2 regions of the Rhizobium sp. NZLR1 genome follow, and region 2 is predicted to be linked to the other one. Evidence: riboswitches for the same ligand, from Rfam matches in the RefSeq annotation. Region 2 holds a riboswitch; the other holds the start of a gene.
What was found. Region 2 has a riboswitch for FMN ahead of J3O30_RS08540 (DMT family transporter). Riboswitches for the same ligand answer to the same signal wherever they lie in the genome.
Positions count from the first base shown of each region.

Region 1: it holds a riboswitch for FMN, as region 2 does, so the genes downstream of both, J3O30_RS14525 (6,7-dimethyl-8-ribityllumazine synthase) here and J3O30_RS08540 (DMT family transporter) in region 2, are expected to answer to the same signal.

Region 1 is NZ_CP071632.1:2,911,837-2,916,954, reverse strand. Features, by position in the region: gene J3O30_RS14540 (LysR family transcriptional regulator) at 1-668, shown strand, start outside; gene J3O30_RS14535 (DUF1194 domain-containing protein) at 770-1,546, shown strand; gene J3O30_RS14530 (VOC family protein) at 1,703-2,392, opposite strand; gene J3O30_RS14525 (6,7-dimethyl-8-ribityllumazine synthase) at 2,553-2,987, opposite strand; FMN riboswitch at 3,063-3,205, opposite strand; gene J3O30_RS14520 (SRPBCC family protein) at 3,621-4,067, shown strand; gene J3O30_RS14515 (hypothetical protein) at 4,252-4,572, shown strand; gene J3O30_RS14510 (hypothetical protein) at 4,655-4,879, opposite strand; gene J3O30_RS14505 (adenylate/guanylate cyclase domain-containing protein) at 5,074-5,118, shown strand, end outside.
Region 2 is NZ_CP071632.1:1,710,569-1,715,686, forward strand. Features, by position in the region: gene lon (endopeptidase La) at 1-1,218, shown strand, start outside; gene hupB (DNA-binding protein HupB) at 1,424-1,699, shown strand; FMN riboswitch at 1,837-1,991, shown strand; gene J3O30_RS08540 (DMT family transporter) at 2,083-2,982, shown strand; gene J3O30_RS08545 (aldo/keto reductase) at 3,193-4,179, opposite strand; gene J3O30_RS08550 (cupin domain-containing protein) at 4,303-4,725, shown strand; gene J3O30_RS08555 (class I SAM-dependent methyltransferase) at 4,727-5,118, opposite strand, start outside.

The DNA.
Region 1 (5,118 bases), 1.2 Mb from region 2:
CCGAGCAGGCACTCACGGAAACGCAGAAAAAGCCGGAAGGCCTGCTGAAGATCTCCGTGCCCGTCATTTTCGGGCAGGAGGTCTTCTACGAATTCGTATCGTCCTTCCTGAAGACCTATCCCGATATCCAGGTCGATCTCTTCGTCACCAACCTGTTCCTCGATCTGATCGCCGAGAATATCGATCTCGGCATCCGCTTCGGCGAACTCAAGGATTCCTCAATCATCGCGCAGCGGCTCGGAAAGAGCGTGCGTTATCTGGTCGCCGCGCCGGACTATCTGAAGGGCAAGGCGCCTCCCTCAGAGCCCCAGGACCTGAATGAGCATCAGTGCGTGTTGCTGAACGGCCGCAACGGCGAAGCGGAGTGGCATCTGGTCAGCGGCGGCAAGTCGGTCCGCCAGCAGGTGTCGGGGCCGGTCTCGAGCCGGGATTTCGACGCGGTGAGCGCCTTTACCAATCGCGGCCACGGCATCGGCCTTCTGCCTTCGACCTATTGCGACGATGAGATCAGGAGAGGTGCGCTCATCCGCCTGCTGCCGGACTGGTCGTCCGAGGAGATATTCGTGCATGCCGTCTATCCCACCCGCCGCTTCTTGCCCGCCAGATTGCAGGTCTTCCTCGACGCGCTGAAAGCATGGAAAAGCCCTTTGTGGCTGCCGCTGCATTGAGCCGGCCATCACCGAAAATTGAAACTACCGGCGTGGCCGGGCGTCCTGCATCGGCCAAGCTGTGCTAAGGTTGCGCGCTTGGATGGCGCGGGGATCTGCCGATGCTGACGACAGTTGCGGTGCTTATGGGTCTTTCCGGCCTCGTCCCGGCAGCGCAGGCGGGGGGAAACGAGGTTGACGTGACCCTGGTCCTTGCCGTCGACACCTCGCGCTCGATGGATTTCGAGGAGATCGGCATCCAGCGCGAGGGTTATGTCGAAGCGCTCAAGCACAAGGAATTCATCGATGCGGTGAAGGGCGGTCTGACCGGCCGCATCGCCATCAGCTATTTCGAATGGGCGGGCTATGTCGTCCAGGATTCGGTGATCGACTGGCAGGTCATCGAGACGGAAGCGGACGCGATCGCTTTTGCCGAAAAGCTCGAAGCCCGGCCGATTGCCACGCAGCGGCGTACATCGATCTCCACCGCGATCGCCCAAGGCGCCAGCATGATCGTTTCCAGTCCGTTTCCGTCCAGACGACAGGTGATCGATGTGTCGGGCGATGGCCCGAACAATTCCGGAAATCCAGTCATATCCGCCCGCGACAAGGCGGTGGAAGCAGGCATGATCATCAATGGCCTTGCCATTATGCTGCGGCCCTCCGATGCGCCGAACGGGCTCGACACATATTATGCGGATTGCGTGATCGGCGGCCCCGGCGCCTTCGTGCTGCCGGTCCGCAACATCGAGGATTTCGCCGTTGCCGTGCGCCGCAAGCTGGTGCTGGAGATCAGCGGGTTTTCCCCGCCGGCAACGGTGCAGAGAATCACCGGCGCCGAGACCGGGGTCGACTGCCTGGTTGGCGAGAAACAGTGGCGGGATTTTTTCGAGCGGTGACGGCGGGCGCGTGCGCCGACGCCGAATGAATGCACGGAGCAGCATGGAGGTGTCCTTCGAGGCTACTGGCCTTCCTCCTGCGCACCTCAGGGAGGTGCGCAGGAGGAAGGCATGCCTCAACAAGGGCTGTTTGAGTTCGCCGGAAAAGACCGCTGCCTATAGCGGCAGCTCTCGGCCAGACTGTTCACTGACCATGTAGTCGGCGTACCAGTCCGGCCAGCCCTCGTCGTGCTTGCCGCCGTTTCGCTTTTCGTGTTCGCCGTGGGCGGTCGCCGCGCGGCGCAGCGCTGATGCAAGGTCGCTCGAGGTCGCAAAGGCTGTCTCGTCGGCGTCGATGCGTCCCGCCAATCGCGTGGTGACCTCCTGGAATAGCCAGCCATTGCCATCGGGATCCTTGAACGAGGCGAAGGAGCGATAGCTGCGGTTTTCGGGATCTCGGCCGGCGATGCGCAGCCGTCCGAAGAGATAGGGCTCGTCCTTGCCGGCATAGACGCCGGCAGCGTCGTGGAACACGTCGCTGACCTCGACGCCGCGAGCGATAAGATCGCGGCGGGCGGCCTCGATGTCGGAGACGATAAGGTAGAGCCCCTGGGCGGAGCCAGGTGGCGCGGCGGTGACGTTCTTGCCGAAGATGATCGCGCAGCCGGAGCCGGGCGGGGTAAACTGGAGCACCCGGAAATCGGCATCATTGGCGAAGTCGGCGTCGAGCCGCCAGCCCAGGCTGTCGTAGAAACGTTTGGCGCGATCGACGTCGGAAACGGGGATGACGACCACCTCGAGCTTGGTGTCGACGGGCCGTGTTCGCGAATTTTCGATAGGGGTTTCACTGCGCATTGCATTGCTCATCTTCAGCTCCTTAAGGTTTGGGACGCATTAAGAATGGCGATACATGTCGGGGGTGAGTGGATCACAGCGCGGCGAGGGCGTCGAATCAATTATTCTGTCGGAATTGACCTGATGAAGACGGCGGGATCGGTCCCGCCGCCCCGGTTCGGGGGGAGCCGCCTTACGCGGCAAGAGCGGCGCGTGTCTTCCCGATTGTGAGCGCGGCCTTTGCGGCCTCCCGCCCTTTCTCGACGAAATGCGCGCGGTAGATCTGCTTATGGTGCTCGGTTTCCTGATACTGATGCGGCGTCAGCGAAACCGAAAGCACCGGCACGCCGGTATCCATGCCGGCGCGCATCAGCCCGTCGACCACCGCCTGAGCGACGAATTCGTGGCGGTAAATTCCGCCGTCGACGACGAAAGCCGCGGCAATGACGGCGCCATAACGTCCGCTTGCGGCCAGATCGCGGGAAAGCAGCGGCATCTCGAATGCGCCGGGAACATCGAACACATCGACCTGTTCGGGCGGCACGAGCTGATAGAAGCCGTCAAGGGCGCGGTCGACGATGTCGGCGTGCCAGCTGGCTTTGATAAAGGCGTAGCGGGTGGGTGTCATGGTAATCTCCTTTGGCGAACAGACACATCACCCAAGGCGATCACGAACGTCCCGACAGCCGCAAGGGCTGGGAACGTGCGTTCTCTTTCATCCGGACTATGACCGTCGGCTCAGGCATCTCACCTGATCTGCTGACCCTTCCGAGGAAGGCGCTCGCGGGCTCGCAATCGAAACTGCATACCGCCGGTAGGGACTTTCACCCCGCCCTGAGAACGGCCGGGACAATAGGGGGAAGACGAAGGGCTGGCAATAGGGCGAAATGCTTGCATCGCGGAGGCGGGGATGGGGTGAGGCGATCGCCACCTAGCTGGCTGCACCCCCCAGAGAGCCTTGTCCTGAGGTGCGCCGCAGAGGCCCCGAAGGACGCGGCGGGTGCGCGGATGCTAGATGAAGGCAGGGAGCAGCGTTGCGGCGAGTGCTTCGAGGCTCCGCCCCACGGGCTACGCGCCTCAGCATGAGGGACGTTGGAGGATGCCGCGCCGGTGCCGGGCGACGGGGGCGGCGTGGCCCGACCACCCTTGCTGATCGGGTACTTCCGCCTACATGCTCACGCGAGGACACCCACGTCAAAACAGCATGACCCGCTGATCCCGCCCGCGGCGAGGCAGGCCATGACAACTATCGGAGAGCGTGATGCCAGAATCTTTCGTCGTTCACCGCGAGGCGCATATTGCGGCGCCGCCGGCCGCAGTGTTTGCGCTGATGACCGACCCGCAGAAGATCCTGCGCTGGATGGGGACGGAGGCAGAGGTCGAGCCGCAGCCGGGCGGGCTCTATCTTGTCAACGTCACCGGTGCCCGCTTTGCGCGCGGCTCGTTTCGCGAGGTGGTGCCGGTTCATCGCCTTGCCTACAGCTTCGGCTGGGACGGCAGCGAGGTGGTGCCGCCGGGGTCGAGCCTCGTCGAGATCGACCTGATCGAGCAGGGGGGCGGAACACTGCTGCGACTGACGCATAGCGGCCTACCGAGCGCCGATCAATGCGCCGGGCATGCGGAAGGCTGGGCGCATTACCTTGGGCGGCTGACCGAGGTCGCCGCCGGGCGTGACCCGGGTCCCGACGCATTTTACGGCAGGACATGAACGGTTTTTGCGGGCCGGTGGATGGCCCTGAAGCGCCTGCCCTTGCGGGAAAACCAGCTGGCCGGCGCTGCGATGAGCGGTCCGAAATCGCTTCTTTTTCTCCCGCAAACATGAACGTGAAGTTCATCTCCAGTTCAATTTGGCGGCCCTAGGGTGGGAACGGCTGGATGAATTGGAGTTTTCGATGAAGGCACTTTCTATCGCGGCTGCCTTGCTCGCTGGCAGCCTCTCGGTCGGCACAGCTGAGGCGATGCCGATGGGGACAATCAATGTCCAGAGCAATGTCACAAGCGATGTCACGAAGGTCGACTATGCGTGCGGCCGCGGCTGGCATCTGACCCGCTGGGGCGAATGCCGGCCAAACTGGCGACGCCCGCCGCCGGTGGCCTTTTACGGCGGTCCGCCCCGCTGGGGCTGGGAGCGGCGTCACCGGGATTGGGATGGTCCGCGCTGGCGCGATGATTGGCGCGGCGATCACCACCGCCGTTGGCGGGATGACGACTGAAGCCTTCCCAGGGGCAAATTGACGAAGGCCGGTGCGATATTTCGCCCGGCCTTTTCTCTTGAATGTTACGACTGTGATCAGGTCAGATTTTGCTGACCAGCCAGTACTTGCCCTCGATCAGTTCTTCGAGTTCGATCGGATCCTTGACGCCGAATTCATACCATTCGACAAGTTCCTTCGCCTTGCGGCTGCTCTCCTGTGCTGTCAGCTCGACCTGATGCCTGTCGCACCACCGCCGAAGGATCGACGTCAGCAGCGTCATGTCATTCCCATCCAGCGGATCTTTCGGCCAGAAAATCGTGCCCATCGTACCCCTCAATCACACGATGACGAACCGCCGCATAATGGAAGCAAAACGGCGCAAGTTTAAAGCGTTATTTTTTGCTTTTCGCCGTGATGGAAGAATCTCGACAGGAATTGTCTGCGTGGAATGGCTGAAGGAGTCGATGGGGCTTCAGAAGGCATCCTTGCGGACGTCCCGGGGCGATGTCATGTTGAAGCATGGATCTGCCATCTCCCCTTGCCTGGTTGGTTGATGAGGCCGGT
Region 2 (5,118 bases):
ATCGGCTCGATGCCCGGCAAGGTCATCCAGTCGATGAAGAAGGCGAAGAAGTCCAACCCGCTCTTCCTGCTCGACGAGATCGACAAGCTCGGCCAGGACTATCGCGGCGATCCGTCTTCGGCCCTGCTCGAGGTACTCGATCCGGCACAGAACTCGACCTTCATGGACCATTATCTTGAGGTCGAATACGACCTGTCGGATGTGATGTTCATTACGACGGCGAATACGCTGAACATCCCGGCGCCGCTGATGGACCGCATGGAGATCATCCGTATCGCCGGCTACACCGAAGATGAAAAGCGCGAGATCGCCAAGCGGCATCTGCTGCCGAAGGCCATCAAGGAACATGCGTTGCAGCCGGAAGAATTCTCGGTCAACGACGACGCCCTGATGTCCATCAGCCAGCACTACACCCGTGAAGCCGGCGTCCGCAACTTCGAGCGCGAACTGATGAAGCTTGCCCGCAAGGCGGTCACCGAGATCATCAAGGGCAAGACGAAGTCCGTGCATGTGACGGCTGCCAACATCTCCGACTATCTGGGCGTCCCGCGCTTCCGCCACGGCGAAGCCGAGGGCGAGGATCAGGTCGGCGTTGTCACAGGTCTTGCCTGGACGGAGGTCGGCGGCGAGTTGCTGACCATCGAAGGCGTGATGATGCCGGGCAAGGGCCGCATGACGGTCACCGGCAATCTGAAGGAAGTCATGAAGGAATCGATCTCGGCGGCGGCCTCCTATGTCCGCTCGCGCGCTGTCGATTTCGGCATCGAGCCACCGCGCTTCGACAAGAGCGACATCCACGTGCACGTGCCGGAAGGCGCGACGCCGAAGGATGGCCCCTCGGCCGGCGTCGCCATGGCGACCGCGATCGTCTCGATCATGACCGGTATCCCGGTGAACAGGCACGTGGCCATGACCGGTGAGATCACCCTTCGCGGTCGTATTCTGCCGATCGGCGGTCTCAAGGAAAAGCTGCTCGCAGCCCTTCGCGGCGGCATCAAGAAGGTGCTGATTCCGGAGGAGAACGCCAAGGATCTGGCGGAGATTCCGGATAACGTGAAGAACAGCATGGAGATCATCCCGGTATCCCGCATGGGCGAGGTGATCAAGCATGCGCTGATCCGGCGGCCGGAGCCGATCGAATGGGACGGCACGGTGGAAACGCCGGTCATCGCATCGGTCGAAGGCCTCGACGAGACGGGCGCAACCATAGCGCATTGAGTGGCCTCGGCCACATTTATGCCCCATTGGCTGAAAACTCGGAAAAAGGCTGGCGAAAACGCCAGCCTTTTTTGTGAAAACGTCATGTAGACGCTTGCTTTTCCTTGATTTGCAGGGCTTTTGGGTTCCCGGCGGGCCTGATGATACCTATTCGGCGCCTAGCTTATATTGAGTCGTTTCGTACCATTTAGAAAGGGGTGGAAACATGAACAAGAATGAACTCGTGTCCGCAGTCGCCGAAAAGGCAGGACTGACGAAGTCTGACGCGGCTTCCGCTGTTGACGCGGTTTTCGACGTTGTCCAGGGTGAACTCAAGAACAAGGGCGACATCCGCCTTGCAGGGTTCGGCAGCTTCACCGTTTCTCATCGTGCCGCATCGAAGGGCCGCAACCCGTCGACGGGCGCTGAGGTAGACATTCCGGCTCGCAACGTGCCGAAGTTCACGCCCGGCAAGGGCCTGAAGGACGCCGTCAACGGCTGATCTGAGATTATCCGCCAGCCGTAAACGAGACCGGCTGTGCAGGATTTGGAAAGGGGTTCGGCTTTGCCGGACCCCTTTTGCTTTGCTGGGCCCTTGCTTTCGTGGCTTGCCGCCATGCGGGCTTTGATCTACGACATTTCTGTTCTCAGGGCGAGGTGAAACTCCCCACCGGCGGTATGGGTTTCGGCCCGAGCCCGCGAGCGCCGCCTTCCGCGCCAATGCGGGGGGAGGGTCAGCAGATCCGGTGCGATTCCGGAGCCGACGGTTAAAGTCCGGATGGAAGAGAATGAGTGTCGGCCGTGCGAAGGGCGGGGTGTCCTGCGTCGCCTGTTCGTGGCTCATGCGTCCTGATTTATGTTGGTCCCTGGTTTTGGATGAAAGACATGAGTCAGAATTCTCTTGCGGTCGAGCCGTCCCGCGCCATTGTCGGTGCACTCTGGATGGTCCTTGCCGGCATCGCCTTTTCGCTTCTTAACGTCGTCACCCAATGGCTGACGATGAAGCTTGCCTTTCCCTCGGCCTCGGCCGCCTTCTGGCAATATGGCTTCGCCTTCCTGTTTTCGCTGCCGTTCCTGCGCAGGCTCGGCCTGGCGGCGATGCGCACGCACTATCCCTGGCGTCACCTGGCGCGCGTCGTGCTTGCCGCGCTCGGGGTCGAGGCCTGGGTCGCCGGCCTTGCCGCGGTGCCGATCTGGCAGGCGATCGCGCTGGTGATGACCTCGCCGTTCTTCATCATTCTCGGCGCCCGGCTCTTCCTGGGTGAGCGCGTCGGTCCGGCCCGCTGGGCGGCGACCGCAGCCGGTTTCACCGGCGCGATGATCGTCCTGCAGCCATGGTCGGACGGCTTTGGCTGGGCAGCACTCTTGCCGGTGCTCTCGGCGCTGCTGTGGGGCGCCTCGTCGCTGATCACCAAGAGCCTGACGGGCATCGAACGACCGGAGACGATCACCGTCTGGCTGCTCGTTCTGCTGACGCCGATAAACGGAGGGCTGGCGCTTGCGGCAGGCTTTGCAGTGCCGACGGGTACAACACTTGCCTTGTTCCTGCTGGCGGGGCTGCTGACCGCCGCAGCGCAGTATTTCCTGACGCTTGCCTATTCCGCAGCGGATGCCGCCTACATTCAACCTTTCGACGATCTGAAGCTGCCGCTGAATGTGCTGGCCGGCTGGCTGTTCTTCGGTTATGCGCCGGCCGGCTACCTCTGGCTAGGCGCAGTGCTCATCCTTTCCGCCTCACTCTTCATCATGCGAAACGAGATGCGCAAAGAGCGGAAACCCGCCTGAGGTACCCTAACCTTCTCCCCCGGAAAACGGGGAAAAGGGGAGGTGCCATGCTAGATGTGGGCAGGGAACCGAGTGGTTGCGGCACATCCCCTTCGTCTCGTTTACGAGGGACGGGCCGAAACCCATGGCTCGACCCCGGCCGGTGGCGGCAGCCGGATGAGGGCCTGACTCGACTTGCCGCAGCCCTGACAAAATAGCGACGCTCCAGCCCTACCAGCGCTGATGCACATGCGGCGCGATCAGCCGCGTGTAGATCTCGCGTGTTGCCGCCATGACACCGGCCGTAAGGGGCGCCAGATCGGCTGCGGCCGCATTGGCTTTAGCTTGTTCGGCATTGCGGGCGCCGGGGATGACGACGGTGACGGCTTCAGCCATCAGGATCCAGCGCAGCGCAAAGGCCGCCATGGTGGCGCCCTGAGGCACCAGCTTGCGCACCTCTTCCACCGCTTGCAGGCCGACCTCGAAGGGCACGCCGGCAAAAGTCTCGCCGACATCGAAGGCTTCGCCGTTGCGGTTGAAATTGCGATGGTCGTCGCTGGCAAAGTGGGTGTCCCGGGTGATCTTGCCGGAGAGAAGGCCGCTGGCCAGCGGCACGCGGGCAATGATCGCCACGTTCCTGCGGCGCGCTTCCTGGAAGAACAGGTGGTCGGGACGCTGGCGGAAGATATTGTAGATGATCTGGATGCTGACGACGCCAGGATATTCGATCGCCTTCAGCCCGTCTTCGACCTTTTCGACGCTGACGCCGTAACCTTTGATCTTGCCGGCCGCCTGCAGCGCGTTCAGGTTCTCGAAGACCTCAGGCTGGTAAAACACCTCGCGCGGCGGGCAGTGCAGCTGCACGAGGTCGAGGCTGTCGACGGCAAGATTCTCACGGCTGCGGTCGATGAAGCCTTCGAGGTTCGCTTTGGTATAACCTTCGGCGACATGCGGGTTGAGCCGGCGGCCGGCCTTGGTGGCGACCATCGGGCGCTGGCCGCCGCGCGCCTTCAGCACGTCGGCGATGATTTTTTCCGAGCGGCCGTCGCCATAGACGTCAGCCGTATCGATGAAGGTCATGCCGGCATCGAGTGCGGCGTTAAGCGCCGCGCGTCCATCCACCTCGCTGATATCGCCCCAGGAGCCGCCGATCTGCCAAGCGCCGAAGCCGACATCGGTGACGGTGAAAGGCATGCGGCCGAAAGCATGGTGTTTCATGAAAAATCCTCCAGGTGATGAAAGATATTGGCCTATCAGGCGGACAACTATGCGGCAATTGTCGATCCGGCCTTGATTGGTTGCCTCGATGAAATATCGTTCCGCGACAAGGCTTCAACCGCAATGAATGGAAAAGGAAAGATCATGGAGATCAAACCTGTCGGCTCTCGCCCTTCGATGAAGCCGCCGGCCGATTATTTCACCGGCGCCGTTCGCCAGGATCCGTTGATGGAGACGCCCGAACCGGCCCGGATGCGGGCAACCTCGGTCACCTTCGAACCCGGCGCCCGCACCGCTTGGCATACGCATCCGCTCGGCCAGACGCTGATCGTGACCTCTGGCAGGGGCCTCGTCCAGAGCTGGGGCGGTGAGATAAGCGAGATCCGCGCCGGCGACACGGTATGGTTTTCGCCGGGCGAAAAACATTGGCACGGTGCCGCCGCGGACACGGCGATGACGCACATCGCCATTCACGAGGCGCTGGACGGCAAGCATGTCGACTGGTTGGAGCAGGTCACCGACGCGCAATATTCCGGCATGAGCTAAATCACAGCCGCTTCAGGCAATAGGAAAAATGCGCGTGTGATTCGACCGTCAGGAACTCGAATTGCCAGCGGTAATCCTTGCAGAATTTGGTGACCGCCTCGACGACGCCATAGACGATCGGCTTGACGGTATTGCCGGTGCAGAAATCATGCCCGGCAATCCGCCCCGTCCGCTTCACCTTCTTGTCGCAAAGCAGCAGTTCCTGCCAGGTGAGCTCGAAGGAATGGTCGGTATCGATATAGGCCCAGTCGAGGAAATCGTCTTCGAACTCGGCGAGCTTGTCGAGCGATTTGCCCTGCATCAGATGCAGCCTGCCGGCCTCGATCTCGGCAGAAAACGTCGTGTGGATTGCGTCGAGGCCGGAGCTGTAGCGATCCATCGACCAGGGATCGA